DNA from 3 places in the Pseudobacillus sp. FSL P4-0506 genome. Region 1 is predicted to be linked to each of the others. Evidence: riboswitches for the same ligand, from Rfam matches in the RefSeq annotation. Region 1 holds a riboswitch; each other region holds the start of a gene.

What was found. Region 1 has a riboswitch for cyclic di-GMP ahead of MKZ02_RS11150 (hypothetical protein). Riboswitches for the same ligand answer to the same signal wherever they lie in the genome.
Region 2: it holds a riboswitch for cyclic di-GMP, as region 1 does, so the genes downstream of both, MKZ02_RS18825 (class I adenylate-forming enzyme family protein) here and MKZ02_RS11150 (hypothetical protein) in region 1, are expected to answer to the same signal.
Region 3: it holds a riboswitch for cyclic di-GMP, as region 1 does, so the genes downstream of both, MKZ02_RS18875 (amidase) here and MKZ02_RS11150 (hypothetical protein) in region 1, are expected to answer to the same signal.

What each region holds. Positions count from the first base shown of each region.
Region 1 is NZ_JBBOOI010000001.1:2,242,239-2,253,377, reverse strand. It holds gene MKZ02_RS11200 (IclR family transcriptional regulator) at 1-367, opposite strand, end outside; gene MKZ02_RS11195 (alpha/beta fold hydrolase) at 484-1,305, opposite strand; gene MKZ02_RS11190 (GNAT family N-acetyltransferase) at 1,704-2,156, opposite strand; gene MKZ02_RS11185 (DedA family protein) at 2,281-2,883, opposite strand; gene MKZ02_RS11180 (ArsR/SmtB family transcription factor) at 3,176-3,511, opposite strand; gene MKZ02_RS11175 (SRPBCC family protein) at 3,513-3,938, opposite strand; gene MKZ02_RS11170 (cysteine-rich CWC family protein) at 4,195-4,407, opposite strand; gene MKZ02_RS11165 (hypothetical protein) at 4,928-5,089, shown strand; gene MKZ02_RS11160 (S-layer homology domain-containing protein) at 5,494-6,621, opposite strand; gene MKZ02_RS11155 (DUF6434 domain-containing protein) at 7,240-7,812, shown strand; gene MKZ02_RS11150 (hypothetical protein) at 7,932-8,243, opposite strand; cyclic di-GMP riboswitch class I at 8,293-8,376, opposite strand; gene MKZ02_RS11145 (DUF402 domain-containing protein) at 8,661-9,209, opposite strand; gene MKZ02_RS11140 (hypothetical protein) at 9,897-10,034, opposite strand; gene MKZ02_RS11135 (DUF2164 domain-containing protein) at 10,468-10,713, shown strand; gene MKZ02_RS11130 (hypothetical protein) at 10,907-11,139, shown strand, end outside.
Region 2 is NZ_JBBOOI010000001.1:3,804,674-3,815,812, forward strand. It holds gene MKZ02_RS18795 (GntR family transcriptional regulator) at 353-1,039, opposite strand; gene yyaC (spore protease YyaC) at 1,193-1,798, opposite strand; gene MKZ02_RS18805 (isoprenylcysteine carboxyl methyltransferase family protein) at 1,965-2,480, opposite strand; gene MKZ02_RS18810 (type III polyketide synthase) at 2,477-3,547, opposite strand; gene MKZ02_RS18815 (PaaI family thioesterase) at 3,813-4,229, shown strand; gene MKZ02_RS18820 (aldehyde dehydrogenase family protein) at 4,358-5,800, opposite strand; gene MKZ02_RS18825 (class I adenylate-forming enzyme family protein) at 6,171-7,670, opposite strand; cyclic di-GMP riboswitch class I at 8,114-8,201, opposite strand; gene MKZ02_RS18830 (hypothetical protein) at 8,496-8,831, opposite strand; gene MKZ02_RS18835 (S-layer homology domain-containing protein) at 9,138-11,126, shown strand.
Region 3 is NZ_JBBOOI010000001.1:3,822,940-3,834,078, reverse strand. It holds gene nhaC (Na+/H+ antiporter NhaC) at 1-486, shown strand, start outside; gene MKZ02_RS18895 (RidA family protein) at 864-1,331, shown strand; gene MKZ02_RS18890 (Zn-dependent hydrolase) at 1,904-3,190, shown strand; gene aspA (aspartate ammonia-lyase) at 3,552-4,991, shown strand; gene MKZ02_RS18880 (FMN-binding glutamate synthase family protein) at 5,160-6,827, shown strand; cyclic di-GMP riboswitch class I at 6,912-6,998, shown strand; gene MKZ02_RS18875 (amidase) at 7,048-7,950, shown strand; gene MKZ02_RS18870 (methyl-accepting chemotaxis protein) at 8,133-9,845, shown strand; gene MKZ02_RS18865 (Tn3 family transposase) at 10,236-11,139, opposite strand, start outside.

The sequences.
Region 1 (11,139 bases):
CACTCCCTACATAGACAACTTCATCGCCATCCAATATAGACAAATGGCAAGAAGCCCCTGTTTCATCTCTTAAGCTTTCCAAATAAGGCTGTGCAATTTCTGGAAGCTTTAAACTATTTAAATAAGCAAAACCCAGCTCTAAAACCTTCGGTGTCAAACTGTACCGTTTGGTATTTTCGTCTTGATAAAGATATCCAAGTGATTGAAGGGTATATAATAATCGATAAGGGACCGTACGACTAACTTCAAGTTCCCGTGCAATCTCTACTAAAGACAATGTAGGATGATCTTCATTAAACAACTTTAGAATTTCCAACCCTCTTACTAATGCGTTTGCATTGTAACGTTCCTTTTCACTTTTTGCCAAACTCACTCACCTCCTCTAAAACCTACTAATTCTATTTATTATTAAAAATGGTCAGTCCAATTATCACCATTATTTTCATAAATTTCAACTAGAAAAGCGAATTACTCATAAAGCAATTACTGCTTGAGAACATTTTCTTTACTCTCTTTCAAACTGTCAAGAAATTGAAGAACAGCAGCATTAAAACTCTCTGGATCTTCCTGATAGCATAGATGCCCTGTCTCAGGAATAATAGTAAAGCTTGAGTTTGGAAGGTGATCATAAAAAAATTGTGATTCACTTACCGGTGTTACCTTATCTAATTCTCCGCAAATAATAGATGTAGGCACAGAAATGGATGAAAGGAACTCCAGGTCATTCAAATGATAAAGTGAATAGGCCACTGAACGATACCCCATCGGCCTGACTTGTGACATAATTCTTTCTGCTTCTTTCTGTACTTCTGGTTTGGGATGAGGTGCAAGCAACACTTTTACTCTTTGCCTCGCAATTTCCTTTGGATCTAACTTCTCAATATTGTTTATACGATTGGCTAATTTCTTTTCGTTTTCTTCTTCCGATCCACCGACCGATCCTCTGGTTGCATCAGCAATAATCAGGGCATCGACCATATGCGGAAAACGATGGCAGAAATTAAGAGCAATAGCCGAACCCATCGAATGCCCCAACAGCGTAACAGATTCATAATTTAAACTTTCAATGAACCCCTTCAACACATCAGCAAATTCACTAAATTCCTTCAGTTCTTCTTCTGGATCATCACTCTTTCCATACCCTGGTGCATCCCACGCAATGACGGTGTATTGTTTACTTAACCCCTCTAACTGCTTTTTCCACGACTGTGAGTTATTCCCCATTCCATGGAGAATAATCAAAGGGTTTCCTTCTCCTTTCACTTCATAATGGATCGCTAAATCATTAACTTGTACAAATGGCATATGTCTCTCCCACCTTACATTTGTTTTATAAGTAAAACATTGTTTCATAACTTAATAATAAATGATCTCCCTTATAAGTCAACAGAACTTTCTGACTTTTATCGGCTTTTTATAGAAAAATAATAACGTTGTTTATTTTGCTTCCTACTTATATTTGATTGTAGAAAAGCTATTTAACGTTCTATGTACATGATTCAATTTATTTAGAAATAAATTATTTAATTCAGCTGACGAATGAGGGACTTTCTTTTCGCTGTTCCATATTAGCCATTCATCCACTTTCAGAGCAGCTTATTAACATGTCATGCTCTCTCATCCTCCCCTCACTGTGTGGTTAGAGATAATCAACCGAATAAGCGAGAGAATAAGAAAGCATAACGTTGGGGAGAGACCATTTTTTATAAATCTTGAGATAAGCGGATCATATCCCTGCACTGTATCCCATTTTCAAAAATTTCCTCTGAATAATGTCGAATAAAAAAATCTTTATCCACTCCGACAATCCTAAACCCGCATTTTTGATAAAGAGCTAATTGGCCGATACTTGAATTTCCAGTGCCAATTTCGATTGTTTTAAATCGTCTCTTCTTAGCAAGTTCAATCGCATGCCTAACTAGTTGTTTCCCTATCCCTTTGCCGTGCTGCTCCTCGACAACTGCCACATTCACTAGCTCTATCGTGTGCGGTCTTGTAGGCAATAGCACATATACGCCAATTACTTGTTTATTATCTTCAGCAACAAAACATTCTCCTCTTTCCATGTATTCCTCCACGTTTTCTTGAGAAGGGTCTGCTAGCAATAATAAATCCATAGGAGGTCTTTCATCTTGATTCAATTTTCTAACTTTCATCTTCTTCTCCTCTCATAAAACTAGTCTCTTCTTTTACTCTACCAATTCTTGCTCATCAACTGTCTTCTGTAAAATAAAAAAGGCAACATTTTTTGTTGACTTTTTTATTTTGGATATTAGGTGGTTATCTTTTTCTTTTTATAACAATGAATAAGCAAAAAACAAGGAGCAAAAACAACAAAACATAGATGACTTTAGAATAAATTCCGATATTCTGTACGATGACTTCCCAGGAAGCCCCGACGGACGCTCCCAAGTTTACAAGAACCGTATTCCAAATCAGTGTCCCTAGGGTAGTAAAGAGAAGAAATAATCCAATATTCATGTTTGACATGCCAGCAGGAATAGAAATCAAACTGCGAATCAACGGAACAAAGCGGCAAAAGAAAACCGTCCATGCTCCATACTTGTCAAACCAGGCATCTGCTCTATGTACGTCTTTAGTCGTAACTCTAAGGATATGACCCCATTTATTAACGATTTTCTCCAATCTTGGGACATTAAGCTGCAAGCCAATAAAATACAGAACTAGGGCCCCGATAACTGAACCTACCGTTGAGGAAATGATCACACCCGTAATGCTTAGCTCAGAAGTAGTCGTCATAAAGCCTCCAAACGTTAAGATGACTTCTGACGGTATGGGAGGAAAGATATTTTCAAGAGCAATTAAAAGAACAATTCCCATATAACCATATTCATTCATGATTCCAATCAACCAATTTTCCATGCTGTTCTCCTCTGGATATCCTCTATTCTCTCGCTAATTTGCATAGTTAGTTTATCAAGAATCTTTCCATCAATAAAATAATTCACCTCTATAATTTAATAAAATCCTATAGAAAGAAGCTGAAAGATCACCTCTCCATTTCTTGCTAAAGTATTATGTTAGCTCCCTGCCTCTCCGCTAATTACTTAGATCACTGTATACATCATACTTAAAGCAATGCCCTTCTGATTTCTCTAATTCTGACTGAACGAAAGATGAACATAGAACACATTAACTTATATATCCTATCTTTTTACCACGTTTGATCATTATGTTCCTCTACATATCTTTTCAGAGCGTGCAGCTTTTCATCCCAATACTGTTCAAAAAAGGCAAGCCAGTCTTTTAACTCAACCAACGGTTCTGCTTCAAGCTTATAACGCTTTTCCCGTCCGACCTTTCGACTGCTGACAAGCCTGGCTTCAAAAAGCACCTGCAGATGTTTATTAACAGCTGTGCGGCTTATAGGGAAGCATTCTGTAATCGCTGCAATAGACATTTCTTTATTTGCCAGTAATTTTAACAGATTACGGCGAGTTGGATCTGCAATCGCTTGAAATATATCATGCTTAGGTTCAGGAGAATACATTTTAAGCCTCAATATAGGAAGGAAGCTTTTCGTTTACGATTTTTTCCCAGCCATCATCCATAACCGCACGAATCACTGAATGCGGCTGTCCGAACTCTGTCACTTGTTCGGCATTCCATCCAGAGTGAATTAACGTAAACTCTGTTTTTCCTCCTTCTGCCTCTTTTAATTCAAAAGCAAGATGCCAGTCTTTCCCCCAATCAAATCCAACACGATGAGGGGGATCAAGTTCAGTTACTTTACAGGGCGAGTCGCCAAATTGGCCGGCATACAGGACGAATTCGCGTCCTAAAATAGGTTCAAAATTACTTGGCATCCACCATGAGGCCATGCCTTCCGACGTAGAAACGGCCTTCCAAACTGTTTCAATTGAAGCATTGAGGACGATAGTTTTTCTGATTTCCGGTAATGATTCTTGAGCTTTCATTATGGCACCTCCATTTTTATAACACCTAATAGTGTCATAAAAATCTTAACACTATTAGGTGTTATTTCAACTGTTTTTTATGAAATATTTTAATGACCTACAGAAGAATCGTTGATCAACTGTTCGTATTTTTCCTTCAGCCGCTAATGAAATCGAAGGAGATATTAAAGTCGCCACTAAGCCAAACAAGCCTTGAAAGCCAACTTATCCCACAGTAAATGGAGGGAAAAACAGCACATATGATCAATGCCCTCTTCTAAAGCAAACCTTCCTCTTTAAAACGGTCCAAACATTTTTTACAAATACATGTTTTTCTTAATTGTTCGACAGGCACCAGGTCAAAGATTTCTTTTGGAAAAGACTCCTCACTGCACCAGCATTCCCCTAAAGATTTATCCATCGAATGACAACAGTTATTGTCCCTGCTACAAATGGGACAGCACTCGCCTGCAATCACTTTCTCAGCCATATTTATCCCTCCCGTATTTATGTTCCGTCTTATAGATAGTTTATCAAAAAAACGCTTGCAAACTCGAGAAACTACTACAGATCAGTTTAGCCCCAGATGACCGGCCGTTCTGTTCACACTCTGAAACCAATTAATTGTCTTTATTCTGGCTCTGGCGTTGCTATTTGAAGAGACATTGGCCTGTTGTAAGAATCGATTCAATCTCTTGCAACCTTAATAGCCGGACAACAACATAAAAATAGAGAAAAGGATAAAGCGGTTGATTGACGATCTGGTTCAATAAATGCTATGAACCAAGGGATATGCTTCATGACAAGTATAAAATGATGCAACCAGATTACCGAAGACTACGATGTCAAGAACAAAGAAAGAATTAACCGTTTACCTTCCTAGTGCTCTTTTTCTTAACCAGCCCCCTTCTTACTTCAAATAGGTCTACTTACACTCTTTAACTTGTCTTCCTCCTAAAACAAATGGTAATATAGACGCAGTTATAATGTCGCTTAAAGGAGGTTTTTGCATGCTTTCTGATTCAGAATTGGTAATATTTATCAAAGAACTAGGCAAATTAATAGATGAGTATTACGATTGCCCAAAAGAAGCTATCCGAAAAGAGATTCATCAAGATATTCTATTGCTATGTTCTGTTATTAATTATGAAAATACTGATTATTATTCTTAAGTTCCTTTCCCCGTTCTTCTGCACAAAAGGTTTTGTTACTTTTTATTTTTTTCAACTTATATAAACACCCTTAATTCTTACTACCTCTTATGGCAGTTCCCCACCTTTATAACCTTTCATAGACGCACTCTATGATTATTCTTTAGCACTCCCTTATGCACTACAGATAAATGAAGGGTATTCTTGCCAAGAAAAGAGTCGATTGATGCTCTTTCTTCTTCAGTGTAAAGTCCAATTCTTCATATAATCTCATCTACCGTACAATTGATCTTTTCTCTACTGACATGAAATAGTATGATTTAATTGATTCATTCGCATTCTTTATGAAATATGCTAAATAAAAAAAGCAAACGGGTGTTAATGACCCATTTGCTTTTTTATTTTATCTACTTTAACAAGTATAATTAGGAAGCATTGGCTGCTGCGGAAATCTCCGCTTCCCAATCATCTTGAATGTCTTCATTATCTAGCACAAGATTATAAATCTTCCATTTTCCGTCCATGCCTTTTTTCAAATAAGCCGTTCCTGAAGCATCCACGTTCATACTGAAAGATAAATCTGGTGACGAGAATGATACTTTATACTTTAGATTATCCATCCGAACTTTTGCAAAGCGTTTATTGACAGTTACAGGATTGATCTCATGAGTGCCAATTTGCTCAATAGTAAAAGTGCCTCCCATATCCTCTATGTCACCCGGTAATTCTACCGTGTCAAGCGATTCCGATAAATAATAGCCTGTCGCTGTATCCTGATAAAGAGCTTTAAGCCCGGCTGTATTTTGCTCTTTCATTAATCGCATTTCTTCTTGAACGTTGCGATTCACAACTGTCTTGATTGCTGTTTGATCGGCCTCGCTCCCCGCTTCTTGATGAAGCGCCCGGTCAATCATAGCAATCGCTTGGCCTCGGGTAGCTAAATCATGGGGCTTAAATGTATCACCGTATCCTTGAATAATCCCGTTTGCAGCAGATTTTACAATCGCCTCATAAGCAAAGTTTGTAGGCGGGACATCTTTAAATGTCTTCGTTGGTGCTTTAAAAGCCACTGTATTGCTGAATGCCCGGTAAATCATTGCTGCCATTTGGTCACGCGTAATATGCGCATCCGGGTTAAACTTTCCATTAGATCCACCAGCAACGATCCCATGGCTACTTGCGATACGCACCGGCTCATAATACCATTTAGAAGCTTTCACATCAGGGAATTCTTTTACATTCGTTCCAGTCTTCAAAGATAAAGCACTTACTAAAATCTTTGTGAACTGTGCGCGGTTAATTTTTTCCTCTGGACGAATACTTATGTACGAGTAATCGTATATTTCGCCATCTTCTTCAATTGTTTCGGACTCGACGTATCCATCAACAATATCAGAGTAAACAAACCGTTCAATTGAATCATAAAACCGATGGTTTGGACCGACGTCCGAAATATCATAGCGCTCTACAGGCTTTATAGCCGCTGAAGCACTTGAAGAAAACAATAATCCAAATGACAATCCTAAAATTGGTAAAATCTTAAATGACTTCAAATTTTTATCCTCGCTTCTAATAGTTTCTGTGATTGAGACTTATATTATAGCTTTCTAACAAAAATTACAATATAATTTTTTACTTTTATTGAAAAATATTTATTTCCACAAAAAGGATATAATTCAATAAAAAAACCACCTTATGGGTAGTAGGAAATACCTAGTTGTTCTTCAGCTCATATAATCAATAGCTAGGCTGTCTTTTTTGTTAGTTATCTAGCTAATCAAAGTGATCCGCCGCTTACAAAAAATGGTGAAATTATCCTTTCATATCTCAAATTCCCTCTGTGCGCCTTTATAGAAGAACCGTATGAAAACATGATTTACCTTTGTTCAAATGAATATGGCACTCACTTCATGTGGCTTTCTTATAGTAATGATCAACCTGAAAGTCTATCCTAGCAGTCGGTGTTTTTTATTTTTGCACACTTTCTGCCCAATAAATGATCTCTTCATCAGAATGACTTTTCTTTTACATCATCGTGCGGTGGTTTAAAAAACATGTTGATACCTAGCGGTTTTGCTAATGTTTGTTAGTCATTCACATTTTTATCCATAATTGGATTGATAAAAAAGAACGTTTGTTCTAAACTGGAATAAGTATACGGAGGTGTAATGATGAGGCCTGGTCTTACAAGATATATAACTAGTCAAGATTTTAAAAATTTTTATTGGCTGAAGGAAGAATTGCGATTATGCTGCAGAGAGAATGGGATAAGCGCATCCGGTTCGAAAATAGAACTTTCAGCTAGAATTGAAATGTTTCTTGAGACGGGGAAAGTAGAGAAGCCGCTCAGAAAACTAACGGTTCGCTCAAACCCCAACAAACAAAGATCGTTAAGTTTGGATACGGTCATTACCGAAAACCATCGCTGCAGCCAAGACGTTAGAGCTTTTTTCAAGTCAGCGATTAGTCCGAAGTTCCGTTTTTCTACATATATTCAACATTACTTTAAAAATAATATAGGAAAAACATATCGTGATGTGGTAAAGGCTTGGCACGAGGAAGAAGAGTGCAAGAAAGACTCACCATATAAGAAACAAATTGCCCCCCAATTTGAATATAACCAATTTATCCGCGACTTCTTCGCTGATCCAAAAAATAAAACAAAAAGTCATAAAGACGCGGTTAACGCTTGGAATGATATTAAAAAGCTTCCCGGGAGTAATAAGTATATTTCTAACCGTTAAACGTTGGGACGCTTACGGCTAATAAGCGCATCATAGTCTGCTTGTCTTTTCTTGAGACACGTCGGTTCCACAGTATCTTTATCGCATAAAAAAAACCAGCAAGAATGCTGGCGGTTGAACTAGACAGGTTTATTCTTTAACAAATCTTGCAGCTTTTTCTCTGCTTTTTCAAAATCCATGGATAACGCAGTTAAAAACTCAAGGATATCATTTCGCTTTGACATTTCTCTTAAAGAAAAAAATACAGCTGGTTTGTTAACTTTAAGAACCGTCATTATCTCTGTTGTCGGCAAAGGCAACGGAGATTTTATCCGTAGAAAAGATCGTAAAAAAACAATAAAATCAAATGCTGAATCAGGAGTATCCGAATAACTTTCCATCAGGCTGTAAAATCTTTTAATGCTCGTTCTTAACTCTTCATTTTGCATCATTAGTCCCTACCTTTAATTGGATTCACCAAATAGGACCATCATTTTCCCCTTTGGCAGCCCGGCTATCATAATTAAAAATCTTAGACCCGCGGCTTTGCGTCCTTACCTTTCGATAAGTTTGCCTTTATCATTAGGAATCACTTTATCAAACTACCAATAAAGCGATCACAATATCATAAGAAGAATATAGGAAATTATACCCTGAGTCAATATACCTTATGGCGCAATTAATTACCATTTTATTGCTCTGATATAAATTTACCTTCTCTCGATATAATTTATTTTTCAAAAGGAAATTTATGTATACTTTATTGCTTATAAACGACTCCTCTTTCTTTCTCTTGCTGATGAAAAAAAGCATCTGATTAGTTAATCAAATGCTTTTTCTTATTGCTCTGTTTAACTGATAACGGTTGCTTAATCCTTTAACCAATAAAAAAGTTCCTCATGTTTGTATACCTGTTCTGTTTCTAAAATAATTTCAGGCAATAAGACGTCCAGAGTATTCATTAATGAGTGTAGAGCCTGCTGAACCGTACCTTTCTCGAATTGATCCAGCGGCTCAGACAACTCATCCTCATCTAGAACGAAACAGCTTCCATTTGGAAGAGCCAGGACATCAATGATCAAGTCTTCAAAAGAGAGGATTTGACCGGTTATCTGTGTGTTCTTGACAATGTTAAAGTAAGAACCTAAGTAATTTCCCTCGCCATCCCTCCAAACATACGCATTGTACGGTCGATCTTTCCAATAGTAAGCAATCGTATAGCTGCCCTTAGGAATCGTTAATGATGTTTTCTCTGCCGTCATTGTAAACGACTCCTTTATTTTATGAAAAAGGACGATTTTTTGATCTTGCGCCTTCAATAGTTTGCAAACATGTTCAACAATGGTGAAATCATATCGTATCTTTCTTTCTATTATTTTATTAGCATATTGATTAATGGATGTATTTAGATGAATCATCGTTTAGTTTCTCCTTCTATCTCATGCTCTTGATCAGACCTATGTTCTGGTCCATTGTATCATCAAAAAGCAGCAATTTTTATCCATTTCGCTTCAGATTTACAAAGACCGAAGAACAACGAGGAAGAGAATGAGCAGTAAGAAATTAAGAAGAATGAAAAGCCTAAAGCCTTCCTTATTTCCTTTAGAAGGCTTTAGGCTTTATTGTGAAACCATGTTAACTGACGCTTTCCAATCAAACGGACCCGCGATTTTAAATTGAACGACTCCTTCCGTGTAGAGAGTTGTACTTTCTAAAGGGACGAATAAAAAAGAAATGATCTTCTGCTCATACTTTCTTGTAAGTATCTAATCGCAGAAATACATTGGAAGTGTTCGAAAGAGAGGATAGAAAACTGAATGAATGGCATGATTACTTTTAAATTAAAGCGTAAAGCAGCGAATGCGTCAGCGAACGAGGAAATGTTTCAAATTTGCACAGAAAATAATTGATGATTAAAACAGACCCATCCATCGGAAAACCCAAAGAAGAAAGACTCACACAGACTGATTCACACCGAAGACTTTTACAGAAAGCTTTTCTCTCTTTTCAACTTTTCCAATGTGACATGATCGATCAAGCAATTTTTCATGAAGCACTCAGCTATGATAGACAAAAGAGACGTCAAACGAATGAAAGCTTCGTCGTCATTCTTTTATTTTGCCTTTGAATGCCTGTGGAACATCGTTATAAAATTTATGAAACAGGTAGACAAGATAAGCGTTTAAATCAAATTGGTCTTTATGAACAAAATTAGACAGTGTTAAATTATTTTTTCTCATCATTGTTCTCCCTCCTCTTTATAGCATTCTTCACCCATAATAAATTCATTGTCATATGCCCACCAAGCTGCATACAAAACTTCTTCTAATTTCACTATAATGGAAAGCGCTTACAAAGTGAAGGGGGTATTACAAAAAAAATTTCGACGAATTTCTTCAAATAGAAAAAAGAGAAGATACAAATGGCTGCATGTCTTTCGTGTGTGGTTTCTATCCGCTGACAGTAGTGAATACATAGATAGCAGCAGAGAGAAATCAATTGTTGTGAAGCTTATAAGCACCCTCCGTAAAACATGTATCATTGACTATTCTTTAGAAAATGATTTGCTCGCCAGACAATCCATTCTGTACATAATTGGCCATAAAAATATAGACTGTAATTTCTTAGGCTTCACCTGTATAGTTACAGTAACATGCCTTCAAAGGAGTGATTGATTTGTTTATGAAAATTACAAAAGAACAAAAGGAATTAATGATTGCTGACATTCAAGATTTCTTTCTACAGGAAAGAGATGAGGAGATATCTGAGTTCGCCGCAGAAAGGGTGTTGGATTTCGTTAAGGAATTGTTGGCTCCGCATTTCTATAATGCCGCCATCTCCGATGCAAAGCATATCATTGAGCAACAATTTTCTTCATTGGAAGATGAAATCTTAACGTTAGAGCGGCCCATAAAACGCTGAAAGCTAGTCACTCTGAGAGTGAATTTACTACAATTCACTCTTTTATTGTATTCTTTGCACTTGTATCCTTAAACCAGTTACGGCTTTCGATTCTTCATGACTCCTATATAGAAGCGGCTAGGTTTGCCTGGCTTTGTTCGGATAAATAACAGAAAAGCCAGCCATACTACTACTGGAAGGTGGTGTATTGGTTATCGTTTTCCCTACCGTGCATACAAACTTTTGGGATGCTGTCATCGCAGTGCCTGTAGTCATGATCCTAACACAGCTAATAAAAATGTTCTTTCACACACCTAAGTCACTCGTTCCGCTTATAGCCCTTTTTAATGGTTTGCTTATATCTATCTTTATCAGCCACAATGGCCATCTCACCGCAGGATTATTTATGGGTTGGTTCTATGGTTATGCAGCAATAGGTTCTTACGC
Region 2 (11,139 bases), 1.6 Mb from region 1:
TCTCCGAAAAATTATTTCTTGCCATTTTTCAGCCTAATCTCCAACAGGCTGATGGACAAGAATTCCCTCAATCGGCTTTTTATTCTCTGTCTACTATCCAAATCCCTTCATCTTATCCCTCCTTCTTTTAGTATCTCTAGTAACAAGTCAAAAAGATTAAAATCAATATATCACTAAAGATAGTTTTTAGTCAAATGATTTTAAAAATTTAGACAATTTCAACAAACTATTCCTGTTCCTCCGTTTGCAAGTCTGATAGTCCTCATACATTGGCTATATAATAGGAATGATGTAGCTTCTCCTCATTTCAAATGAATGAAAAAAGAAGGACTTCTATGTCCTTCCTGATCTTTTAGAGTTTTTCTTTAGCTTTTTTGTCTTGATTGACTGCCTCTATATAAGCTTTTTTTGAATTTTCAATGTGGATTTTGGTTAAATACTCTGCCATTTCAGCTTCCTGATTAATGATTGCCTTCATAATATTAAGGTGTTCTTCCATAGATTGTCTGGGTCTTCCCGACTTTTTAAATCCTGTTTTTGCAAAAGCCCTTATGTAATCGGTTAAGCTGCTTAGCATTTCATGTAGTTTGGCATTTTTTGCAGAACTGTATAACAAGTAATTTAATTCGGTATGCAAGTCCGAAAAATCTGATTCTTTCTCATCTTTTAGCTGTGTTTCTACCTCTTCTATATAGTGAGCAAACTTTTGCTTCGTTTCATCGTCAAGCTTTTGAACAGCTAACTTCGCAGCCAAGACCTCCAAAGAAGAAAGGATAGTGAATACTTCAATAATCTCTTTATCTGAAATATCTGCCACAATAACACCTTTTCTTGGCACTGTTTTTACAAAACCCTGTGACTCTAATCTGAATAAGGCTTCACGGATCGGTGTGCGACTAATATTTAGTTTTTCAGCCAGCTCCCTCTCTACTAGACGATCTCCCGTCTTAAGCTCACCGTCCAATATTAAGTCTTTTAAGTACAAATATGCTCTTTCGCGTATAGAGAGCAAATTCTCCTCTGACCAATTGTTTGCCAATTGTCCATCCCTCTTCCCTTTATTGTATATCGTATACCTTATAAAAATTATAACTTACTCTTTCTGTAAAGATCAAACCCCTTCTATTACACTGGAAAAGTACAGATAAATAGAAAGAATAGCGATTTTGCAGAGCCAAAAAATTTTTACTTTTTATGTTAATGAAATCCTTTCAGTAGAAAGTGTCTTAGTGATCACTTTCGTAATTGCTTTTGCAAGATTGATCACTGTGTAAAGCCGGGTGTTATTTAAAGACTGTGCAGGTGATAGCGGATCTAAATAATTCACTATTGCCCTCAAATGCAAATCCCCTACTTGAGGCAAAGCTTTATTAAGAGCGTTTCCCGGGATAAACGGTTCTTCTTTAAAGAGAATAAAGCCAATTTGATGTTCATCCCCTAAACAAGCATCAATTCCAAACACCAATGGATCACTATGTGTTTTATAAATTTCCTTTAAAACCTTTTCTAAATTTAAAGCGTGGACAGGCTCTTCCAGCGTACCGTATATAGGATAGGGAATTTTTTCTTTTTTCAGCATCGTTCCAACGAGAGGGCCGAGCGAATCTCCTGTCGAACGATCGGACCCGATGCATAAAAAAATAATTTCTTTATTAACTGAATGCTGCAGAGCCCATCTTACTTTACTAGACAAAATCTCTATTTCCCTCTCATCGATTTGGTCTTTGGCAGCCATGTAGTATCCTTTTTTTGCCTTTACTTCATTCTTTTTTCGCTTGGGAAAAGGCCACATATTCATCCCTATCCTCTCTATCTATATAGGTGTCGTAGTAAAAATAATCAAAATCTTATGTTCTATTCTATCAGGTATTTGTTATTTTTCACATCCTTCCTCTCCTTGTTCAACGATTGTTCATCTTATTCTTATGATAGAAAGGGGGTAATAAAAGAAAATATCGGCTGCTTTAAATTCTTTTCAATTTTTGCAGTGCCTTTTCTTCTGCAGGGATTCGTACGAAAAGCAATAACAGTGCATTTGCAACAGAAAAAATTAATGCTGTTCTCCATGCTCCGAAGATGAGCGGAAGTGTGACAATCTCAGTAGCTACTACTACATAGTTTGGATGGGAGATCCAGCGGTATGGACCACGTTTTACTCTCCATGCTCCTGGAAGAACAAGAATTTTTGTATTCCAAAATGGACCAAGAGACGCAAGAGACCAGATACGAAGTACTTGAGCAATTAAAAAAACAGTAAAATACCACTGCCACCCCCATGCCAGCTCTGTTCCCAAATAAAGGGCTTCTGCTAGCCAAGAAACAAAGAATAGGATGTGGAGCCATACAATCCATTTATAATGATCCGCTCCTATTTCTATAGCCCCCTGAGCTCTCATTCTCTTTTCATTGGAGCGAGCATAAATAACTTCCAACAGCCGTTGGATAACAACAAAAATGAATAGGATAAAAAAAAAGTTCATGATTGCTTCTCTCCCCATTCCATCCAGATCATCTCTGAACTAAACCCCGGTCCAAGCGCCGTGAGTAGTCCCTGTTCACCAGAAGCAGGCTGCTGACTCATCACTTCCTTTAAAACGTATAGCACTGTCGGAGAGGACATGTTCCCATGAGAGGCTAACACGTTTCTTGATGGGGCCGTTTTCTCTTTTGGAAATCCTAGTGACTTTTCGTAGGCATCAATTACTTTTTTTCCACCTGGATGGGCAATAAAGTGGTCGATTTCAATTAATTCTTTGCCGAGCTTACCTAAAAAAAGAGCGGCATTGGGCTTTAACCAGTTTTCAATAATATTCGGAATATCCCTAGAGAAAACGACGTGCAGCCCTCCTTCTTTTACATCCCAGCCCATAACGTCTTCAGCATCAGGCATTAGTGTGGACTGTGTATCTTTAGTAAAGAATCCTGCTCCCTCAACTTGTGCCTCTTCACCAGTAACTAGCGCACACGCTGCACCATCGGCAAATAAGGACGTGCCGATCAAATTGCTTTTTGACATATCAGCATGCTGAAAAGTTAAGCTACATAATTCGACGCAGAGTACGAGCACTTTAGCGCCCGGATAAGCAAGACAATAATCATGTGCCCGGCTGATCCCTGCTGCACCACCTGCACAACCGAGTCCCCAAAGTGGGATTCTCTTTATATGAGCAGGAAATTTTAGTTCATTCATAATACGGGCATCAATAGTCGGTGTCGCCATTCCCGAGCTGGAGACAAAAATTAAGGCATCAATGTCCTCTTTATTGATCTTGGCTTCTTGCAAGCACTTTGTGACAGCTCTGCTTCCGAGACGGACAGATTCTTCAATATATTTCTGATTTTTTTCCTCTAATCCTCTCTCTTTCTCAAACCATGATAATGGAGCTGCAAAATATCGGCTTTCAATTTGTCCGTTACCGAATACCCGCAATAGTCGCTCAATATCGGTGTAATGCTCTCCAAACAAACTCCTTACAACTTTTACTACTTCTTTTTGATCAAAACGATACGGCGGATTCTCAGTCACTACACTCCGAATAAACGGCATCTCTTTCTCATCCCTTCTGCCAACTAAATAATTTACTTGTATCTTTCCCTCTTTAAATGGCTCATACACCCGTCTGTATTGGTTTTTGAAGAGTTTGTTCATCCTCTGTGCCGCCACATTAATTTATCCTTCTAGTGTATAAATTCAATGTAACACTCTTTTTACGATCGTTCATTTAATGTTAATGCAGGAGATCTAGCATACGTTGACGAATAGTTTATTTATTGTTTTGAAAGCGCTTATTTATATAGGAGGATGGATAAGAATGATTAAGACGATTAATTTAAATGAAGTGATCCGCGGGGAAAGTGCTCCACCGGCCTGCGATACAACACTTGGTGTAAAAGTAGTGGAAGCAGGGGAAGGGTATTCAAAAGGAACCTGGTCGATTGAGGACCGGCTGCTAAATGGGAATGGTGTCATCATGGGAGGTTTCGTAGCAGCGGCGGCTGATATTATGATGGCTTATGCCATTACTCCGTTATTGCATGAAAACCAAACGTTTGCGTCAATTAACTTGCAAACAACTTTTCACCGCCCTACCTTTACCGGCGAAGTGGACATCGAAGTCAAGGTAGAGAAGTTCGGTCGCACGGTTTCCTATCTGACTGCAGAATTAAAACAAAATGGGAAATTGACTGCAAGTGTGACTTCTTCTGTTATGATCATGGAGAAAAAGTGAAAATCAATTACCTATTTACCTGCTACTAGCGATATGATTTAAACAAGCGAGGTCTATTTCTACGACATAACAGCCCCTTTGACGAAGCTGTCAGAGGGGCTGTTCCTTGTTCTTTTAATAAGAAGAAATTACATTCGATCCATGTAAACCGTTTTAACCTGTGTATAAAACTCAATTGCCGTTTTGCCTTGTTCGCGTGAACCCGTGCTGGATGCTTTACAGCCGCCAAACGGAACTTGCGGCTCAGCACCAGCTGTTTCTGAATTTACATGAATAATCCCTGCTTCAATGTCATCCGCAAAGCGATGAGCAAAGGTAAGATTATTTGTACAGATAGCTGCACTTAAACCATATTCTGTATCATTAGCCATATCAATTGCCTGTTCATAGCTCTTTACTTTGAATAAGGCAATGACAGGTCCGAAAATTTCTTCCCTGGCAATTCGAGCATTCCGAGATACATTTTCAAAAATGGTTGGCTGCACATAAAAACCGCTGGCAAGCTCTTCATTCGCTGCCATCTCGCCTCCGCACAGAAGAGTCGCTTCTTTCTTGCCAGCTTCTATCATAGCTAGCACGCCGTCTCTTTGGTTTTTTGATACTGCCGGTCCCATAAATGAATCTGCTTCAAGGGGATTTCCCACTTTTAATTCTTTCGTACGTTCAACTAAACGATCACGAAATGCTTCATAGATTCCCTCTTCGACAATCACACGACTCGTTGCCGTACATTTTTGTCCGGTAGATTTAAAAGCGCCATTTATAGCAATACTCACAGCTTTTTCTACATCAGCATCTGCGAGTACGATCAATGGGTTTTTTCCACCCATTTCTAACTGCGCCTTTTTCCCATTTGCTGTTGCTTGATTTTGAATTTGCAAACCAACCTGATTAGAGCCGGTGAAAGAAATAGCTTTGATTCCCGGGTTTTCTACAAGCTCATTGCCGACTACCGACCCTCTTCCGAATACACAGTTTACAACACCCGCTGGCATCCCAGCTTCGTCAAAGGCTTTCATGACGTGATAAACAGACTTCGGAGTAAGATCTGCTGGCTTAATCACTATTGTGTTTCCATAAATAAGAGCTGGTGCGAGTTTCCAAACTGGAATAGCGATTGGAAAGTTCCAAGGAGTAATTAATGCAATTGGGCCAAGTGGGACACGGTTCGTATATAAAAGTGTGTCTGCATTGGCAGATGGAATCACGTCACCGATTGGCTGAAGACCTTCTGCTGCGTAATACTCTAGAATACTAATGGCACGCTGTGTCTCTCCAATTGATTCTGCAAGTGTTTTACCTTCTTCAAGCGCCAAGTCCCGCCCTACTTCTTCTATATTTTCACTTAAGATCGCTGCTGCCTTACGCAGATAGGATGCCCGTGTTTGGGAAGAGCATTTTTTCCATGACAAAAACGCTTCCTTCGCTGCTGCTACTGCTTCTTGAACATCCTCTTTTGAGCTAGAAGGAAATTCCCCTAGAATTTCTCCATTATGAGGACTTGTATTTTCTTTGTATTCCCCTGTAATTGGTTCTTTCCACTGTCCATTAATGTAATTTAAATAACGCATTGTTTCTCCTCCTCTTTCAACAATAATCACTTATACTGCTTTATCAAAAAAGCAATCGGGCATCTGTTCCTATCAGTTTGTCTATCTATCGTTCACTCGCAAATGAGTGGCAATGTTTCCCCAGACTATGCCGAAAAGTGAGAGGGAATGCGGATTCTACATTTGGTAAAAGTGTCGTGAATAGTGGAACTTTTTTTAGTTTAGCATATTTTCAGTTATTAGAAATAGCGAAATGGTTGTCTTGCAATCAAATGTTAGATGATTTTTCAGAGACCTGTACTTCATTCTGATTTCCTTCCTCTTCAGCTATGTATGAGCTTTTTAAAAGGAATGCTTTTATTAAGATAAACCGTCTCACCATGTAAAAGAATTAACTCTTTTCTTCAATATTCGCAATTAATTTTTGCGCCTCTTGCTTTAAGGTCACTTTATCCACTTTTCCTTGAACTAAAGGAATATCTTCCAAAATAAAAATCTTATCCGGAACCTTGAAACTGGCCAAACGGTCTCTACAATAATTGTAAATCTCGCTTAATGGAATTTCTTTCTTTTTGATAATAAAAGCAATGACTTGTTCGCCAAAGATGGCATGAGGCATTCCTAAAACCGCTGCTTTTTCTACTGCTTCATGCTTCGTTAGCATTTGTTCAATTTCGCCCGGGATAACCTGTTGTCCGCCTTTCTTGATCATATCTTTTTTTCGACCAACGACTTTAATTTTTTGCTCACTCGTGATTTTCGCCAAATCTCCTGTACTAAACCAGCCTTCTTTATACAGTTCTTCTGTTAGCTCCGGGCATTTATAATAGCCAAGAAATTTACAAGGTGTTTTAAAATGTAATTCACCTACGCCTTCTTTGGATAGATTCTCCAAATTATACGCCACTCCAGGTGTTAACGACCATTCTACTCCCTCCCGAATATCAGACTCTGTGTACATAAGGGCTCCTAATTCCGAGAGACCATACATACTAGTGATTTTACAATGATGTAAGGGGTCAAGTCCTTCAAAAAATTCGGCCGTAATCATTTCCCCAGCCAAGCTTACTTCCGTTAGCGATTTAAGCACAGATATATCACTAACTTTGTCAAACATACATAAAGCTTTGAATAACGAAGGACTGGTCACTAGTTTATTCGCAGGATTCCACTTCATTAGTTTTAAAATTGCCGGAAAACTAAATGATTCAGTAGCAACAATCGTGATTTGAGAATGAAGCCCCGCCAGCAGCCAGCAAAGCCCATACAACACCGATGTTGGAACCACCAGGAAAACCTTGTCTTCTTTTGAGAGGCTAGCCCCCTTAGTTAGTGCCCTTTCGGCAAACTCAAAAAAGGCTCTATCAACTATTATTCCCTTTGGTGTTCCCGTGCTGCCGGATGTGCACCCGATGATGTAAGGCGAGTGGTCCGCTTCCCTTCGTTTTGGTTTCCCAGCAATGATCTCCGTTTTCCATTCATGACCATCGGCTGATTCAATGATCGCAACCTCCTCACCCACAGAGCCTGCCCATGCCCGCACAGTTTTTTCTAAATAGAAACCGTTGTGTTCCTTGACTGTAAAGACGATATGCGGATCAATAAAGGATAGGATTTGAGTTAAATCTTCTTTTCTTAAGAGTGGGCTTATCGGGACAACTGTTCCGCCTAACTTGTTCACCGTGAGTAAGATACTTAAAAAAGTAGCCACCCCTGGTACAATGATCGCTACTTTTTTCCCTTTGATATCACCCATATCTTTCAAAATTGAATGATATTCTTTGACACTTTTCTTTAGGTCTCCTAACGTGTACGTCCCTGTTTGTGTAATTAGAGCTCTTTTAGATAAATCTGCTTCTTCACAAAAAATCCAATTATATAAATCCGTCATACGGACCTTCCTTTCGTAAGAAAACGTGCCATCTTTTCTAACATGTATAGCATGTATCAAAAAGAATGAACGCTGCTTTCAATTTCCTTTAAATTTAGACCATCAAGCACATTAGACAACTCTTGTTTTACGTTGAATTTTTATTAGTAACATAAGTTTTAAGCAAGCTTTCTATAATTAACTTTAACAGAGCAGCTTAACAAAGAGGGCGCCTTTTAAAAAAACATATTTTTTGATGCTTCGATAAATAGTTGCATGAACGCTTCTATTCTTAGAGAGTTTTTGTTAACTTATCTATTAAAAATTAAATTCCCTCTTAATATTCCGCATCTTCCCCCTACAATTTAGTGAAAGTCATACAAAAAGGCCTGCCAAAGATTGGCAGGCCTTTTTGTATCAGGGTACTCTCATAAAGAGCATCCCTGATTTTTGCCCAATCCTCTTTCTGTAACCAGGAGGCCATAGCTAAAAAATAACCGCAGGCCCTTAGCTTTGCGTCCTTATCTCTGGACAAGCTTTCCATCCTCGTTTGTAAATACAGCTTATTCCTGACAAATCTTAAGTCACAGAGCCTTCTCATGGTTATGATAATCGTTCTAAAAGTAAATGTAAACATCAATGTATAAATTAACCATTTCTTGTTCATATTTGACGAAAAGACCAATTATAGTTATTGCTTACTTCATATTTCTTCGTAGCAAGCTCTTTTATCATCGACGCTCACTTAGCTTATAAGCCCCCAAAATACATAGGCTCTTTCATTAACATTCATTAACGAGTGATGAATGGTAGAAAGAATGAAAAACTCCGGTACGTCTTCTCAGCCTATGAGTGAGCAGTTTCCTGCACACTCTCTTTTCCCTTTACTTTGTCAATCTTATCGATGAACATTTGAAACACTTTTTTCTTTTCTTCCAAATCCTTGATTTCTTCCTTTAGCTGATTAAACCTCTTTTCAAAAGGGGTATGATAAAGCTCACGGATATTGCGAATAATGTCTTCGTTAATTGTTGACTGAATCACTTGTTTAGTGATGCTGAATTTATAAGAATACACCTGTAGTTCCCGCTTGATTTCCTCGTATTCCTTATCTATATCTTTTAACAATTCGCCAATCTCGCGTTTCCATTCTTCTAAAGACTTCTTTACATGTTCCTCCATGTGTGGACTCCTTTATCCGTCATAGTATGTATCTTATTTATTGCTACCTTTCATTGTAGCAATTGAACTTTTCATCTTCTTTTCTATGAAATTACATGGAAATAAAAAATGAGTAACATCTTTTATTTTTTACCGTAACAGAAAAAAAGATTGCTGTATTTTCTTAAATCTTTTTCCTTCTATAGTAGAATGGACCCCTTATCTTGTTCTTTATTTTCTGTTACGATTAATCGGTAGATGAAAAACTATCATATTATGGAAGATTACAAAAATCATAGGAAGTTTTTTGAAAGAAAGGAGTCTATTATGAGAAAACTAACTGCGTTTTTCCTCACTCTTTTGTTGGTTCTCCCGATTATACCCTCTCCCTCTGCCGCAGATGACATCAGCGGTGCATTAGAAAAAGAAATGAGAGCGATGGTTGAGAAAGGAATTGTCTCTGGCTACGGAGAAGGACGCTATGCCCCAAAGGAAAAAGTAACAAGAGGACAATTCGCTGCTTTCTTAGCGCGAGCTCTTCATTTAAGTGGCGGAACGACAACATTTTCTGATGTTCCCCCTACATTAACACTGGCACCAAGCATCAATGCAGCAGCCCAAGCAGGGATCATTTCTGGTTATTCAAACGGGAAATTCGGTCCTGATGACTTTATCAACCGGGAACAAATGTCCGTCATGATCGACAATTCGCTTGATTTTCTTAAAGTATCGAAAATAAGAGGATCGCTTGATTTTACTGACGCCAATGAAATCACCTCCTCTATGTTCCGGTTAGCTATTGCTCACATGGTAGGACTTAATATTACCGCTGGCATTCCAAATGTTGATAAAAACAATAACAATCTCGGAACCCTTAGGTTTGAACCGAAAAGCCACACAACACGCGAACAAGCGGCGGCTTTTATTTATCGAATGCTTAAGGTTGCTGAAAAAGAAGAAGAGCCCGAGCCGGATGGGCCATTTAGAGTGGGAACAGTGGACGCAAACGGCAACCTGAATACCGGCGCTAAAAGCTTTGATACATACGAAAAAGCCGCAGCGGCTATGGCAAATGATCCGGCACAAGTTATTATGTCCGGCAACCAAATCGTTAAAATGAATGCCGGCATCGTCGTTGCTAAACCGACCGTTGAACATGCGGCCACATTAATCTATGATTCTTCATTAAAAAACTTTTATTTCAATGTGGACGCCGGAGCTTATGGTACTCCTCCAACTGAATTGGAATACGTCACATCGGATGCAGAAAAAATAGAAATCAAAATTGCTGGAAAAACAGGTTTTGTCAAGCACAGCGATGCCTACCTTTTGCCTCAACCAATGATTAAGCGTCGAGCTTATTATTCAAAAGAGAACAACGGCCAATTGGTTCATCATTTATATAACTTTAATACAGATAAGTTTGTTACATACAGCGTAGGCCCTGCCCCTTCATTCATGAATTCTGGGGTGGAATATTACAGCTGGGATGGTGTTCATTTTAGAACGAAGCAAGGGGAAGCAGGAGCAGCTTATCAATATTTCAACATGCTATCTGCCCGTGCTAAAACAAATTATACTGCAGCTGACTTAGATCGGTATATTGATCAGGAGTTAGCAAGAAGAGAACAACTGCCAGGCTCTACATATAAGGACGCCACAAAGCTTAGCAAACTAAAAGGAATGGGCTCTTATTTTAAAGCAGCCGAGCAAAAATACAAGATTAACGCCCTGCTAATGCTTGGTATCTCTATTAATGAAAGCCAATTCGGCATGAGCGGCAATGCGTTGCAAAAAAATAACCTGTTTGGCCTGAACGTAACGGATAATAATCCGGAGAACGGCGATGCGTTTAAAACGCCTCAAGACAGCATCAATAGTTTTGCCAATAATTTCTTGAATAAAAAATATATCCCTATCCCACAAGATGGCCGGTTACTTTATCAAAATGGCGCTCACCTTGGCAATAAAAATAGCGGAATCAACGTAAGATACGCTTCTGATACAAACTGGGGCTACAAAGCAGCCGGTCATATGTATACACTGGATAAGGCAATGGGCGGCAAGGATTTTGTTAACAATCCTGCTCCATATTCAATCGGATTGACCACACAGTTGGTAAATGTGAGAAGCGGAGCTGGAACAAGCTTTGCCAAGCAGTTCACTTACCCTTCAGCCGGCTATTCAGTCGTCATTGTTGACACGGTTAAAGGAACAGATGGATCAACCTGGTATAAAGTTCTATCCGATAGTTTGGAAAATGAATTTTCCTATATTCATTCGGACTATATTAAAAAAATTAATATTGCCCGTTAAATAAAACAACGGT
Region 3 (11,139 bases), 1.6 Mb from region 1:
GTTTCTCTTATTCTGATTGCTTTATCATTTGGTGGCGTACTTGAGAAAGCAAAGATATTGGAAGCGATTCTCGGCCCGCTGCTTAGTAAAGTCAAGCGAACGGGCAGCCTAATAGCGGCCACTGCAGGTACATGTATTACCTCCAATATTGTCGGCTGCGATCAATTCATGTCTGTTATTATTCCGGGACGCATGTATTTAAATGAATATAAACAGCGAGGGCTGCATCCCAAGCTGCTTGGACGTACGTTAGAAGATTGCGGAACAGTAACAGCCTGTCTTATGCCTTGGACCACTTGCGGGATTTTTATGTTCTCTGTGCTTGGCGTTTCTGCAGTTGAATATGCCCCTTATGCATTTTTTTGCTATATCAGTACTTTCGTAGCAATTATTTTTGGTTATTTCAATATAAAGATTAACCGCCTGCCATTAGAAGAACAAACGAAAGAAATAGATGTTAACGTAAAAAAAGCAATTGATATCTAAATGTCGGACAGATTTTCAGCTTAAGTGAAACATAATTGATTCAATGAAAACTTCCCATAGAGTAACGCAGATATTTGAGTAACGTATTAAAAGTCTTGTTTAACAATGGGAGGATTACTAAACAACTAAAAAGAAAGATAGGCTTGGCGGCGGCTGTTGCTGGTCGGGGAGTTATATTAGCCATAGGTGTAGTATTATTTCTCAATCTTTGTATTGCCTTTTCCTTAGATCGTTGAATACTTTTAAAAGTTAAGAATTCTGATTGTTTGAAATATTTTATAACATTGTTGACCGCTGGATGAATTGATAGTATATTTTAAATAAGGTTCATTTAAGGAAAAATTCCTTAATGACTAAATCAGGAGGGATAGGCAGTTATGTCATTACAAGGAGAGGTAAAAAGCCCAGCGATTAAAAGATTTAGAAAGTTCAAAACAGACCAATATTATCCTTCCACTTTAGGGAAGCCGGAGCATCATATTAAAAATGAGTTTAGTATGGCTGTACGGGCGGGAAATCGTATTTTCCTAAGAGGACAAACTGGCTTTGATTTAGAGGGAAACTTCCATGGAATTGGAGACGTGGCGAAGCAAGCAGACCAGGCATGTAAGTGCGTCAGACAACTGATTGAAGAAGCGGGCGGCACGGTTAATGATATTTGCAAGATTACTGTATATTTACTCAAGCGAGAAGACCGCAGTAAAGTCTATCCAGTAATAGCTGAACACTTCAAAAATGTTTATCCTTGCAGCACTGGTTTGATTGTCAGCGGTTTTGCGATGCCCGAAATGTTAATGGAAATTGATGTTGAGGCTGTGATTAGCGAAGAGAGCAATGAAGGCTAATAGGATAACGTAATCCTGATCAAAAGGAATAGCAAAACCGCAATACTCTAAAATATAGAGATTTGCGGTTTCTTTCATTTATTTGAAAAACAATAAGAAGTGAGATGATTTTCGATAGAGGGTGGTATCTCAATAAATCAAATAAGGAATTATATGATGAATTTAACGCCAAAAGTAAATGTAGGGCAGGTTCATGGTATGTAAAATCGGTAAAGGAATTTTAGTCCTCTGCTAAACAACTGTTTGTATCGATTGATGAGGCGACAAAACACCGGTTGTCTTTGCACTTAGATGGAACGGATTACAAATACCAGTTTGTATGATTACCTGATGTAATCGCAAGGTTTGAAGAGGAATACGGAAGTTCCCTATTGTTGCGAAAACAAAGAAAAAAGACTACATCAGCAATCGGTGATAATTATCCGATGACAGCATATTTTCATTGGCTCGGCGGATAACAGGCAAAAGAGAGACTAGAAAGCCCAAAAGAATGGCAGCAGCATTTGCGGCGTTTATGCAAATAAAAAGATTTACATATTCAATTGAAAAAGAAAGTGAGGAACAGAACGAACATGAAAATAAATATAAGACGCTTATTAAGCGATATCGAAAAATACGCCGAATACGGAAAAAACGACAAAGGAGGTATCACGAGACCGAGTTTTTCAAAGGCTGATTATGAAGTGAGAGAAAGATTTATTAAAGAACTGAAGGATATGGGACTAATTGTCACCATTGATGGAGCCGCTAACATTTGGGGAAGAAAAAAAGGAACAGGAAAAAAACAAGGCACGATTGTGATTGGCTCACATTTAGATTCTGTTCCAAACGGCGGAAAATATGATGGTCCATTAGGAGTCCTTACAGCGAAAGAGATTATTAAGACTTTGATAGAAAATAATATAACTTTAAATCATGACTTAGAAATTGTCTCATTCACTGCTGAAGAGTCAAACGACTTTAATTTATCCACATTCGGAAGTCGATCGTTTGCCGGGAAATTAACGGCCGATATGTTGGAGAACGTGAGTGATTCAAATGGAGTCCTTATTAAAACAGAATTAGAGAAGGTTGGCGGAGGGTTGGATAAATTCCCTGAAATGAAGCAAATAGCAAAAGAGAAAAAGGTATTTATAGAGCTCCATATTGAGCAGGGCAAGAGATTGGAAAGCCGAGATCTTTCTGTAGCTGTGATTAATAAATTTGTTGGCATGTATCGCAGTTCCGTCCGAGTAAGCGGACAAGCAAATCATTCGGGTACAACAATGATGGAACATCGCAATGATGCCCTAACTGCTGCTGCTGAAATGATTCTTGAAGTGGAGCGGTTATGCCGGGAAGACCAAACAGATTTAGTCGGTACAGTTGGCAAGTTGATGGTTTTCCCGAATGCTACAAATATCATCCCAGGGCAGGTTGAATTTAATTTTGAAGTTAGAGGAGAAGACGGCAAAAAAGTTCGGGGAATTGTAGAAAGTATTCGGGAAAGTTGGCGGGGGATTGCCCAAAAACGGCAAGTCGAGGTTGACGAGAATACATTTCTAGATCAGAATCCGATTGATCTGGATCAAAGTATCGTCAAAATCTTACAGCATACTGCTGAGGAAACAAATGAACCACATATCACCATGGCAAGTATGGCCGTTCATGATGCTGCCCATATGGCTGCTGTTGCAAAGTCAGCAATGATTTTTGTAAAGAGCATAGACGGAAAAAGCCATTGTCCCGAGGAAAATAGCCTGGCTGAAGATATTGAAAAGGCAGGAAACTTAATGTTACAAGGTATTATAAACATAGATCGAGAGCTATCACAAAACAATATAAAAGAGGGAATATTTAGCGAAGCCGCTAACAGATAATAGCATTTTGTTTTATAACGGGGCAGGCTCTTGCAAGTGGCCAGCTCCTTCTTTTTATATTTTTTAAATGATATAGATAGATAAGAATATGCTATAGTTGGATGTGGAGCGAAATTTTCATAAAGCCCAAAAATATTTTTCTAGGAACATTGACTTATACATAATCCGGTTGTATTCTTAATTAAGAATATTTTAGGAATAATTCCTTAAAATGGTAGTGAGTCGACTGTTCTAAAAAAGAAGGTTGTTTATGATGTAAAGAATGTATATTTTATTTCAGACATTTTTTTAGAATCAATGATGAGAACTACTCTAGGTACAGCATGTCAGGAGAAATGTTTCTGAAAGGAATGGAATGATAATGATAAAAGATAAAGTAAGAATTGAAAAAGATTTTTTAGGTGAAAAAGAGATTGCAGCAGATGCATACTATGGCATTCAAACAATGCGCGCTTCCGAAAACTTTCCTATTACTGGTTATCACATTCATGGATCTTTGATTAAAGCATTAGGAATAGTGAAAAAAGCCGCTGCCTTGGCAAACATGGAAACGGGCCGTTTACATAGAGAGCTTGGTGAGGCCATTACACAGGCAGCGGAAGAAGTAATAGAAGGAAAATGGAATAACCAGTTTATTGTAGATCCGATTCAAGGCGGGGCCGGTACTTCGATCAATATGAACGCCAATGAAGTGATTGCCAATCGTGCCCTGGAATTGTTAGGGTACGAAAAAGGCCACTATAGCTATTTAAGTCCTAATAACCATGTAAATATGTCGCAGTCAACAAATGATGCTTTTCCTACTGCTATTCACATTGCTGTATTGGCATCACTAGAAAGTTTGCTTGTGACAATGAGCAAGATGCATAAAGTATTTGAGGAAAAAGCGGCGGAGTTTGACCATGTGATAAAGATGGGCCGTACCCATCTCCAAGATGCTGTTCCTATTCGCCTGGGCCAGGAATTTAAAGCTTATAGCAGTGTCGTAGAACGTGATATGGAAAGAATTCAGCGATCACGCACGCACTTGTATGAAGTCAATATCGGGGCCACAGCTGTAGGAACAGGGTTGAATGCCGATCCTGACTACATAAAAAACGCGACTAACTATCTTGCGGAATTGAGCGGATTTCCTTTAATGAGTGCGAGACACCTTGTTGATGCCACTCAAAATACGGATGCGTATACGGAAGTGTCTGCCGCATTAAAAATTTGTATGATTAATATGTCTAAGATTGCCAATGATCTTCGGTTGATGGCTTCGGGTCCGCGCGCAGGGCTTGCTGAGATTAGCCTGCCGGCACGTCAGCCTGGCTCATCGATTATGCCTGGAAAGGTCAATCCGGTCATGGCAGAAGTGATCAATCAAATCGCTTTTCAAGTGATAGGTAATGATCACACGATTTGTTTAGCTTCTGAAGCAGGACAGTTTGAGTTGAACGTTATGGAACCTGTGTTAGTTTTTAATTTACTTCAATCTATCAATATCATGGAGAATGGATTCCGTACCTTTACAGACCGTTGTCTTTCTGGCATTGAGGCCAATGTGGCTCGCTTGGAAGAATACGTAGAAAAAAGTGTGGGAATCATTACAGCGGTCAATCCTCATATTGGATATGAAACAGCTGCACAAATTGCCAAAGAAGCGATCGCGAGCGGAAAATCGGTTCGTGAATTGTGCTTGCAGCAGGGAATTTTAACAGAAGAAGAGATTGAGCTTATTTTAAATCCTTTTGAGATGACTGAGCCAGGCATTGCTGGGGCTGCTTTTTTACGTGATAACGCTGTCGCTAATAAATAACAATTAATATAAAAGAGCTTCCGAAAAAACATGGGAATGGTCCATTTTCGGAGGCTCTTTTCTTTACTGAAATAACAAGCGTCTGATGAAATTCTCTTCCCTGCATATATTCCTCGACGTACGTGCAAATTAAGGAAACCTGAACCGTCATAAATTGGAGGAATAATAATGAACCTTGCAGATTTTTTAATTATTTTAGGATCCGTGCTGCTGGCCGTTATTTTCATTATATTTATTTCTTTTCTAGTGTATATGATGTTATTTGATCGGAATCAGAAAAGCCACTCCATTTTAAGGAATTACCCACTTCTTGGAAGAATTCGTTATTTTTTTGAGAAGATTGGACCGGAAATGAGACAATATTGGTTCAATAGTGATACGGAAGGCCGGCCTTTCTCTAGAGAGGATTACGAACATATTGTTAAAAGTGCAAAATACAGCCGTGATGTTGTCGGATTTGGATCAAAACGTGACTTTGAGGAAGAGGGATTTTTCATACGAAATGATATGTTTCCGAAGCTGACAGAGGAACTGAAAGTAGACAGAAAAGAAAAAGTGTTAACAAAAAAATATATTTTATTAAAAGATCCTCTTTTTATGCAAAGAGAGGAAAAGCGGGAGGATGAAGAGGCACTCGCTTATTTGCTGGATGATGAGGAGGCTGTGGTGATTGGCCCAACTACTAAGCATCCGTTTATTTTAAAAGGACAGATTGGCATGTCAGCCATGAGTTATGGATCATTGGGAGACAAGGCTATTACCGCTTTATCCGAAGGGTTAGCTTTAGGAAAAGGATCTTGGATGAACACGGGAGAAGGCGGATTATCCCCTTATCACTTAAAAGGCGGAGTCGATATTATTATGCAGATCGGTCCTGGTTTATTTGGCATACGCGATAAACAAGGAGCAGTCGACTGGGAAGAATTAAAGAAAAAGAGTGAAATTCCGCAAATTAAAGCGTTTGAGATCAAATTGGCACAAGGGGCAAAGGCGCGAGGCGGACATATTGATGCCGAAAAAGTAACACCCGAAATTGCCGCTATACGTAAAGTTGAACCTTATAAATCAATTGATAGTCCAAACCGTTTTCGGGAATTTAGCGATGTGCCCTCCATATGTGAATTCATTGAGAAAATTCGCCACCATACTGGGAAACCAGTGGGAATGAAGATTGTCGTCGGCAGCAATAACAGTGTAGAAGAATTGGCTAAATATATGAAGGAAACCGGAAAAGGACCTGATTTTATTACAGTGGACGGAGGAGAAGGGGGCACAGGAGCTTCGTACCAGGAACTGATTGACAGTGTAGGGTTGCCGATTAAATCCGCTTTGCCTATTCTTGTAGCTACTCTTCAGAAATATGGGGTGCGTGACCGGGTAAAGATTATCGCTTCCGGCAAGCTGTTTACCCCTGACCGGATTGCAATTGCTCTTGCGATGGGGGCTGATCTCGTTAATATTGCGCGTGGATTCATGATTACAGTAGGATGCATTCAAACATTGAAGTGTCAATCGAATATTTGTCCGGTTGGAGTGGCCACCACTGATCCAGATCTACAAAAAGCACTTGTCATTGATGAGAAAAAATACCGGACAGCCAACTATTTGATCACCCTTCGGGAAGGATTATTCCGTCTTGCAGCAGCTGCCGGCTTAGAGTCGCCTGTACATTTTAAACCTCAACATGTTGCATACAAAGACGATAAGGGGGTTGTTACGCCACTTGCCGACATCCTCCGGGAGGTGGAGCAGCAAATAGGGGGGGATCAGAAACTAGACAATCATCGGGAAGAGCCGTTGCGAAAGTCGCCTCCTCTAGGCACAGAGCTTGTCTAAAGTGGGTGTCACACAGTGAGTTTTAGATAACTAATTGCTTTTGCTACATTTCTTAAACATTCCTTTCTTCTCCACCGATAATAAAGGTGTAAAAGGCAAACCTGGCGAAAGGCAGGGACGCAAAGCTACGGACCTAAGCAGCAGAGACTGTATGGCCGCCGGGCTGCCATTCTCCTCAGCATTGAAGAGCAATGGCTTTCAACAAAAGGGGGAGAACGGTGTGTACAGCGTAAAGAATGTGTGTTTGTTGATAGTGATGGCATTCATGGCAGGAAGTGCAGTATTTCTGATGACAAGTGACAGAGCGGCAGCAAATGAAGTGACGGAGCCGCGGTCAACTTGGCTATGGGATACACAGGAAATTGTTACAAGCAAAGATAAACTGCTTGCGTTTATGCAGGATCGTCAAGTGGGACGAGTATATTTGCAGATTGATCAGAGCATTTCAACAGAGCATTATAAAGAATTTATTAAACAGGCAGCAGCAAAAGGAATTCAAGTGCATGCGCTGGACGGTGCTCCTTCCTGGGTTTCCAGCAAGGGGCTTGCCCAGCAGCGAAGTTTTTTCTCCTGGGTAACCAATTACCAGGTGAAAGCATTGCCGGAAGAAAAGTTTAAGGGAATTCATTTAGATGTGGAACCGTATTTATATGAGGGATGGAACAGTCAATATAAAAAAACAGTTTTAGCTTATCAAACACTTTTGATAGAGGCCCATCAATCCGCCCAGCGCTTAGGTCTGCCTCTTGCAGTAGATATTCCATTTTGGTTTGATGAAAAAAATTACAGCAACACTTTAGGAAAAGGAAAGCTATCAGAGTGGGTCATTGCAAATACGGATGCCATTACCATTATGGCTTATCGGGATACTGCTGGCAGCCCGAACGGAATAATGGAGCTCGTTCGAAATGAGATGAATAACGCTGCAGCAAAGAATAAAAAAGTTTCTGTTGGAGTGGAAACAGTTCCTTCCACGGAAGCTGACTTTGTTTCTTTTTCTGAAGAAGGCGAGACATATATGTGGGAGCAATTAGCGATCGTTAAGTCTTATTACGGCAATCTTTCAAGTTTTGAAGGTTTCTCTATTCATTCCTTGCAAAGCTGGATGGCATGGCAGTCATGAAAATATCAAGCGCAACTTTTCTAGTTGCGTTTTTTTAGTTGTTTTAGATGTCTTTTACTGAATTTGTGTCATGTTTTAAACATTCCCAAAAAAATTTTTTTTATAGACGAGACTAGCTCTATATTTAGATGATAAATGTCCGATATAACTTAATAAAAACTTTACAAAAAAGGGGCTAGACAATGAAGATTCTACATGATTTGAAGATATCACAGAAATTATTAACCCTGATTATTCTCTTTGCTGTTATTACAAGCATTGTCGGTGTAGTGGGATATAAAAATATGAAAGAGATGGCTCATGGTTCAGAGATAATGTATAAGGAGCACTTGCAGCCGCTTGATTGGCTTGGGAGGATAAATGCCAATAACCGTGCAATCGATGCTTTCACCTTGGAAATTATGGTCACTAAGGACCCGGCCAAATACGAAGAGTTGATGAATAGCATTAATCGAGCAATAAAGGAAAATAATGCATGGATGGAGCAATACAAAAAAACAGAATTATCCTCCGAAGAGAAAGAAGGATTAGCAGTTTTTCAGAAAAGATTGCTTGAATTTCGAGAGCTGAGGCAAAAAGTGCTTGATTTGGCTGCTCAAAATAAGAACGATCAGGCATATGCTCTTTATAATCGAGAAGCTTCTCAGAAACGCCAGCAAATCAATCAGGCAATTAATGACCTTCAAGATTACAATGAGCAATTAGCGAAGAGAATTAAAGAGAAAAACAACGAGAAATTGGGAACAGCTAGGCTGATCTTAATTACAGTTAGTTTGTTGGGAATCGTTATTTCGATTTTCATTGGGCTCATGATTACGAAAATTATCGTCAATCCGATCAAACAAATCCAATCTTTAATGTCCAGGGCGGAAGACGGAGACTTTACGGTTGAAGGAAACTATCGCTCTAAAGATGAAATCGGCCAGCTGGTGTCCTCTTTTAACAACATGATTAATGGCTTAAAGCAAATTATTAAAACAGTGAGCGAAACATCTGAGTTGGTTGCGGCTTCTTCTGAAGAATTAAGCGCAAGCGCCGAACAAAGCAGCCGCGCTGGCGAGAGCGTATCTACTAATATTGAAGAATTGGCTAAAGGATCAAGCCGCCAATTAAGAAGTGTGGAAGAGAGCACAAAAATTATTAATGAGATGGCAGGTTATGCAGAGAAAATCACTGTTCATGCTGAGCAAGTGTCACAAAAAGTTTCCCAAACGTCTGATATGTCCTCTGAGGGAAAGCAGTCGATTGAAAAAGTTATGCAACAGATGAATTCCATCAATGAAAATGTTACAGGGTTAGGAGTTTCGATTAAAGAACTTAGCGAAAGCTCAAGTGAGATTAGGAGAATTAATGAGGTGATTACAGCGATTGCTGCTCAAACCAATCTTCTTGCCTTAAATGCTGCCATCGAGGCAGCAAGAGCAGGAGAAGCAGGCAAAGGGTTTGCTGTAGTTGCTGATGAAGTACGGAAGCTTGCTGAACAATCAGCAGCCTCAGCCGAGCAAATTACAAATTTGATTCAAATCATTCAAAGTAACACAGGACAAACCTTACAATCTATGACCTCTGCGGCAACAGAAGTAGAAGCAGGCCTTAATGTAGTGCAGGAAGCCGGAGAATCATTTGAGAAAATCGAAATTTCCATTCATGAAGTCGTCTCCCAAATTAAAGATGTTGCTAGCGCGATTAACCAACTATCTTCAGGTACTGTTCAAGTTGCCGATTCAATGAATGTCGTTAGAAATGTAGCTGAAGAGTCAGCGGCAAGCAATGAAAGCGTCTCAACAGCAACAAAAGAACAATTAGTTTCGATGGATGAGATTTCCACAGCTTCTGCGACTCTAGCAAAGATATCCGAAGAACTGCAGCAGTTGATTATGAGGTTTAAAGTGTAAAGGATGGAGACAGAGGAAGGCTTCTCGTTTTTTGCAGGTTTGAACAATCTGTTTCATCCGTTAATTGAAAGAACCCCCGAAAGAAGACATTTTCTTTCGGGGGTTTTTGATAGGAGCCTGACAGTTACAGTCACGAGTAAATTAGATCTTAATTGTTTTTCTGAACATCAAATGTATGAGCGCAGAAAACAATTGAAGAGGTGACGCTTCGTAATTACAAGGAAAATTTCGTGATTGTCAAGGTGAAATAGTGAGATTGAAGGCTTGACCGTCTTTCTACAGGAGGACGGTTTAGCCGATTGTCATTATTCATATAGGGGTACCGTCAGGAAAATGCGGATTTACAACGCTAAGCACATTTTCGGGACGATTCCCCCATTTTTTACAACGTTAAGAAAGTTTCAATGGTCTTAAAGAATCTAACGAGACCACTTTCTCCAAATTAAAATGATATTCCCCTAGTAAATTAATATGTTCCCAACCTAGAGGCGACATATGGTGCAATAATTCTTCATTAAAACGACCAGACCGTTTTTGATATTCAACTGCTTTTGTTAGATGTAAAGTATTCCAAATACTGATGGCATTGATGATTATGTTTAGAGCACTGGCCCTTTGCAATTGATGCTGTATGGTTCGTTCCCTAAGCTCACCTTGCTTTCCAAAGAAAATAGCTCTTGCTAATCCATTCATGGCTTCGCCTTTATTCAATCCTCTTTGTATTTTTCTTCTTAATGATTCATCCGATATATAATTCAAAATAAAGATCGTTTTTTCTATTCGGCCCATCTCACGTAAGGCCGTAGCCAAGCTGTTTTGTCTTGAATAGGAACCTAGTTTTCCCATAATAAGGGATGCTGAAACTGTTCCTTCTCTTATAGAATGAGCTAATCGCAAAACATCCTCATAATTTTCTTTAATGACCTTTGTATTTATTTGTCCACGTAAAATGGCTTCTAATTTTGGATATTCACTTGCTTTATCTATTGTAAATAATTTTGAGTCTGATAAATCTCTTATTCTAGGAGCAAATTTAAATCCTAATAAATGAGTCAGCCCGAATATTTGGTCTGTGTAACCAGATGTGTCTGTATAATGCTCTTCTATATTTAGATCCGTCTCATGGTGCAACAATCCATCTAAAACATGAATCGCATCTCTTGAATTTGTATGAATAATCTTTGTGTAGTAAGAAGAAAATTGATCACTAGTAAAACGATAGATAGTTGCTCCTTTTCCAGTCCCGTAATGAGGGTTTGCATCTGCATGCAGTGATGAAACACCTAGCTGCATT